Regions from separate parts of the Rahnella variigena genome, predicted to be linked through region 1. Evidence: predicted binding sites of a transcription regulator. Region 1 holds the regulator's gene; the other holds the start of a gene.
What was found. The regulator LexA, encoded in region 1, represses DNA repair genes until DNA is damaged. The targets are predictions, from matches to a motif close to TNCTGTATGTACATACAGNA.
Positions count from the first base shown of each region.

Region 1 (3,146 bases):
CACCGGAATGGGCTTCGATGGCATACGCAAAGCCGTCGAGTGCAAATGCGGTAAAGGTCAGCAGGTTCATCAGAACAGCGTTGACCGCAACAATGTGGCTGCCCAGCCGCGCACCCAGTATGGTCAGTGAGGCAAAGCATAGCTGCAACAGCAATGAGCGCAGCATGATGTCGCGGTTAAGTCCGAGAAGACGGCGCAAATTACCGCGCCACGCACCGGTGATTTCTGCACCGGTGATACCGCGTCGTTTCATGACACGCCAGACAAAATACAGCCCGATGAACAACGTGAAATACTCTGCACTGGCAGTTGCCATTGCCGCACCACGTACGTTCAGCCCCAGCCCCATTACCAGCCAGATATCCAGAATAATATTCAGCAGATTTCCCGCGATCAGCAAAATCACCGGCCCGCGAATATACTGGATGCCCAGCAACCAGCCGAGGATCACCAGATTCGCCAGAGAAGCAGGCGCACTGTACCAGCGGATTTCGATAAACAGCCTCGCCTGTTCCAGCACCGACTGACTGCCACCCACGACATGAAACGCCAGCTCCATCAGCGGATGGCGAAATAACAGGATGATGACACCGGCCAGCACCGCCAGCAAAAAGGGCTGCACAAAAGCACGTGCCAGCAACTGATTGTCTTTTGCGCCCAGCGCCTGTGCGGTCATGCCGGTGGTGCTCATGCGCAAAAACAGCAGCATCATGAAGAGGAAAGTCGTGACCATCGAACCAACCGCCACACCACCGAGATAATCGGCACTGTCGAGATGACCGATCACTGCGGTATCCACCAGACCAAGAAGAGGCACCGTGATATTGGAAAAAATCATCGGTAACGCCAGCGTCCAGAGTGCTTTATCTGCGGGGCTTAGAAAGGTGTTTTTAAATGATTGTCGCAGGGAATGATGTTGCATAGAGAATCTCATGCCGGAGGTTCAGGTTATGCCCAAAATGACATCGCCCCGAAAGGGGCGATGATGAGAGAAACGCATTTCTCTTTGAATTCACATGGATGCCAGAGGCGGCCGCCATCCATATTCAATTAGTTTTAGTTTTCTCTATCTGAAACAGCAATTGCTGACTCAGCAATTTCTGACCGAGTAATTCGAGTTACAGGAAGGCGGCAAGTAAGAGAATCCCGATGAGCTGATATGAGTCAGTGATTCGGGTGAACGCACGCAGCCAACGCGTCTGCAGCTCGAAGTACGAAGGTCAGATCCAGTTGCCGTTACGGATGACGCCTACGGCTAGCCCTTCAATACTGAAATTCTGTTCGCGCAAATCCACCACGATCGGCTGGAATTCGCTGTTCTCAGGCAATAACTGCACCACGCTGCCCTGCTTTTTCAGGCGTTTCACGGTGACTTCATCGTCGATACGCGCCACGACAACCTGGCCGTTACGCACGTCCTGCGTTTTATGCACGGCCAGCAAATCGCCGTCGAGGATACCAATGTCACGCATCGACATCCCGCTGACGCGCAGCAGGAAATCGGCGCTCGGCTTGAACATCGCCGGATCAACCTGATAATGCCCTTCGATATGTTGCTGTGCCAGCAACGGTTCACCGGCGGCAACGCGGCCGATCAGCGGTAAACCTTCTTCTTCTTCCATCAGCAGACGGATACCACGAGATGCACCGGAGACAATCTCGATAACGCCTTTACGTGCCAGCGCTTTCAGGTGTTCTTCCGCCGCATTGGGAGAACGGAAACCCAGACGCGATGCAATCTCTGCGCGAGTCGGTGGCATACCGGTGGTGGAGATATGATCGCGAATAAGGTCGTAGACCTCTTGTTGTCTGGTCGTTAAAGCTTTCATTCCGCCCCCTGGTTGTTTATACAGTCTTGCTGTGAGTATATACAGCTAAACGGTCAATGAAAACCTAAGATTGAATAAAAACAGGGCATAACGGTGATTCCTGGAATACAGATTCCAGATCAGAACCATCGCGGCCAAAAGATACTGACCCAGACAAAAATCGCCAATATGATGGTCAGAAGTACGGCAGCAGAACCGATATCTTTTGCCCGCCCTGAGAGCACGTGAAACTCAGAGCCGATACGGTCAATCGCGCATTCCACCGCACTGTTGAGCAACTCGGTGACGCAGACCAGCATCACGGAGCTTACAAGTAAAATGCGTTCAACCGTGCTGACATCGAGCCAGAAAGATAACAAAATTAACGGGATAGCCACGCTGGCTTCCTGGCGAAAAGCCGCTTCGTTCTGCCATGCGGCTTTCAATCCTTTCCAGGAATATCCGGCCGCTTTATAAATTCGGGTAAATCCAGTGACTTGGTTCGCCATTTCGGGTACTGATCCTTGAAGGGTTGTCCTTAAAAGTGTGCCGTATTTTAGCTTTTATATGACCACAGATCTCCACGGATCTTTCTGGTATCCTTGCGGCGAAATGGCTAACAAGAGGCTTCACGTTTTTATGTCAGGTTGGCGTAGACTTTATTACACATTATTGAATTTACCACTCTCATTGCTGGTAAAGAGCAAGGTCATACCTTCAGATCCGGTTACCGAGTTGCATTTGGACCCGACGCGCCCGATTTTGTACGTATTGCCTTACAACTCCAAAGCAGACTTGCTGACGTTGCGTGCGCAATGTCTGGCAGAGAATCTGCCCGATCCCCTTATTCCGCTGGAAATCGACGGAACGCTGCTGCCAAGCCATGTTTTCATTGCTGAAGGCCCGCGCGTGTTCTCGTATTACACGCCGAAGCAGGAATCCGTAAAGCTGTTCCACGACTATCTGGATTTGCACCGCAACAATCCGGATTTAGACATCCAGATGCTGCCGGTTTCCGTGATGTTTGGTCGTGCGCCGGGCCGTGAAGGTCAGGATGATACGCCGCATCTGCGCGTACTGAATGGCATCCAGAAATTCTTTGCCGTGCTGTGGCTCGGACGTGACAGTTTTGTCCGTTTCTCCAATACCGTTTCCCTGCGCTATATGGCGACAGAGCACGGCACCGACAAAACCATCGCTCAGAAACTGGCACGCGTGGCGCGTATGCATTTCTCCCGCCAGCGTCTGGCAGCGGTCGGCCCGCGTCTTCCGGCGCGTCAGGATTTATTCAATAAATTGCTGGCTTCCAAAGCCATCGAAAAAGCGATCGAAGACGAA
Region 1 is NZ_NSDJ01000001.1:1,098,342-1,101,487, reverse strand. Features, by position in the region: gene dinF (MATE family efflux transporter DinF) at 1-922, opposite strand, end outside; gene lexA (transcriptional repressor LexA) at 1,221-1,829, opposite strand; gene CKQ54_RS05075 (diacylglycerol kinase) at 1,949-2,317, opposite strand; gene plsB (glycerol-3-phosphate 1-O-acyltransferase PlsB) at 2,448-3,146, shown strand, end outside.

Region 2 (3,146 bases), 3.3 Mb from region 1:
ATGGCAAAATAATTCGCCGCACGTGGGTAATACGGCGTTGAAATCTGGCTCAGAATGCTCATTTACTCTGTGTAAACTCCGCTTCTTCGCCAGATTTCGCTTTGTCTTTCCTGAGTGCAGCGCATTATAAGAATAATAAAAGGAGGCAGGTGATGTGCGAATTGCTCGGGATGAGCGCTAACGTCCCTACTGATATTTGTTTCAGTTTCAGTGGATTAGTGCAGCGCGGTGGCGGGACTGGTCCGCATAAAGACGGCTGGGGCATTACCTTTTATGAAGGCAATGGCTGTCGTACTTTTAAAGATCCGACGCCAAGTTTTAATTCGCCCATTGCCCGCCTTGTTCAGGAATATCCGATCAAATCCTGCGCGGTGATTTCTCATATTCGTCAGGCAAACCGTGGCGAAGTGGCGCTGGAAAATACCCATCCGTTCACCCGCGAACTGTGGGGACGCAACTGGACTTACGCGCACAACGGCCAGCTTCGCGGTTACCGCCAGCTGGATACCGGCACGTTGCGCCCTGTCGGTCAGACAGACAGTGAATACGCTTTTTGCTGGTTGCTGCATAAACTCACCCAACGTTATCCGCGCCGCCCTGCAAGCTGGCCGCCGGTGTTTCGCTATATCGCGTCGCTGGCTGATGAGTTACGGCAGAAAGGGGTGTTTAACATGTTGCTGTCGGACGGCAATTTTGTGATGGCATACTGCTCGACGAATTTGCACTGGATCACGCGGCGGGCGCCTTTCGGAAAGGCAACGTTGTTGGATCAGGATGTGGAAATTGATTTTCAGCAGCAGACGACACCGAATGATGTCGTCACCGTGATTGCCACGCAACCGCTGACCGCAAACGAAACCTGGAACAAGATTGCCCCAGGTGAGTTCGCGTTATTTCATCGGGGCGAACGCCAGCTGTGAGGACAGCGGGGTGTTAGACAACGGTTGCAGCACTTCATATTTACCGTCAGTGACCACAACATTCGGTGGCTGATGGTGTTTCTCAAAGTACGCATATCCCGGTTGTAACTGGCTCCAGAAGCTGTAGTAGCTTGAGTTTTTGTGCGCCTTCATGTTGGCATCGGTCATTTTGAACGGATAAATGCTGATCTGCAGATTACGCTGCCCGAACTGGAATGCCGCCTGCACATAGGTAAAGATTTCGTCCATGTAGCCGTCGGTCATGGCGTAGCAACCGATAGACTTACAGTTTCCGTGGATCATCAGATACTTACCTGAATAGCCCTGCGAGATGTCGTAAGCATTGGGGAAACCGATGTTAATGGCGCGATAAAAGCGGCTGTCAGGTTTCAGGTGGTGAATATCCACGTTGTAGAAACCTTCCGGGCTTTTGAAATCACCTTCGCGACGTTTATTTCCCAAACCGCCGGAAAAATCGCAGATGCCGTAACTGCCGATCAGACGAAATTCGCCGTCGAGTTGGGCATACAATTCGAGTTTACGTTCTTGTTTGAAGATCTGGATATAAACCGGAGCGCCTAACAATTGCTTTTTAAGCGTCGCGTTGACCGGGACAGCATCGCTGGCCACGGCGTAATTTGCTGTAAATAAAGGCAAACTGAGGAGCATCGCAAGAAACAGCGCGATTCTGATCATTCTAAATCCTGCTTGGTAATAATGTCGATTATTGTGTCTACAGCGGAACTGCCTGTAAGACCGCCACTGATTTTCTTCTTATGTACTGCCTGTCTGAAACGATGCCATATTAATACTGATTAATTTTTTAGCAATCACCAAATAATGAATAATGAATTTCCCAATCGGAAATTTATTACCTTGCCATGAATGGTGATTAATTAAGCGAAATTAACCAACATTTTCTGTGTTGGAAATCTCCGCACTCAACTGTATACTTATACAGTCATTGGGGGAGGGCTATGCGTAAAATCATTCATGTGGATATGGACTGCTTTTTCGCGGCCGTCGAGATGCGCGACGATCCTTCCCTGCGCGATATTCCAATCGCTATCGGCGGCAGTCGTGACCGCCGTGGCGTCATCAGTACCGCCAATTATCCAGCCCGCAAATTTGGCGTACACAGTGCAATGCCTACCGGCATGGCCCTGAAACTTTGCCCGCATCTGAAAGTCATTCCCGGCAGAATGGACGCCTATAAAGAAGCGTCAAACCACATTCGTGAAATCTTCGCGCGTTATACGCCATTGATCGAACCGTTGTCACTCGACGAAGCTTATCTGGATGTTTCCGACGCCACCCAATGCAATGGTTCCGCCACACTTATCGCCGCTGAAATTCGCCAGGCCATTTTCGATGAAATCAATCTGACGGCTTCTGCGGGCATTGCGCCGATAAAATTTCTGGCAAAAATCGCCTCAGACCTGAACAAACCCAACGGCCAGTTTGTGATTACGCCCGATAAAGTGGACGCGTTTTTACAAGATTTGCCGCTGAGCAAAATCCCCGGCGTCGGCAAAGTCACCGCCCAGCGGTTGCAGGAACAGGGGTTGATCACCTGCGGTGATGTACAGCGTTACGATCTGGCGAAACTGCTCAAACGCTTTGGCAAGTTTGGACGCGTGTTGTGGGAACGCTGTCAGGGGATTGATGAGCGCGAGATTTCCCCCGAGCGGTTGCGTAAATCCGTCGGTGTGGAACGTACGCTGGCCGAAGATATTCACAGCTGGGAAGAGTGCGTGGCGCTGATCGAACGTTTGTACCCCGAACTGCAAACGCGCTTAAGCCGCGTCAGCCCGGATCTGCGCATTGCGAGACAGGGTGTAAAACTCAAATTTCATGATTTCCAGCAAACCACGCAGGAGCACGTGTGGCCGGTGCTGAATAAAGAAGATTTACTGAAAGTCGCGCGTGATGCCTGGGAACAGCGGCGCGGCGGAAGAGGGGTCAGGCTGGTGGGGTTGCATGTGACGTTGCAAGATCCCCAAATCGAGCGGCAGCTTCTTCTTCCCTGGGAATGATCCCCGTCATCCTTCAAACTGTCTCTGCGTTGGCTGCCTTCGCAAACCCCGGTCACATACTTGTGTATACTCCTGGGGATTTACTCAGTTGCCGCCTTAATACAGCCCGAATGATTTAGGGGATCGATCGAGTATTAACTGCGTTCAGGAATCGCTTTCAGCAGGGCCGTCAGCAGTTTCCAGTACAGCT
Region 2 is NZ_NSDJ01000001.1:4,356,431-4,359,576, reverse strand. Features, by position in the region: gene lpcA (D-sedoheptulose 7-phosphate isomerase) at 1-12, shown strand, start outside; gene CKQ54_RS20010 (class II glutamine amidotransferase) at 153-920, shown strand; gene dpaA (peptidoglycan meso-diaminopimelic acid protein amidase) at 891-1,616, opposite strand; gene dinB (DNA polymerase IV) at 1,898-2,956, shown strand; gene pepD (beta-Ala-His dipeptidase) at 3,091-3,146, opposite strand, start outside.
Region 2: a site for LexA is predicted at 1,864-1,883, ahead of dinB (DNA polymerase IV). Genes of this name have one in related genera too.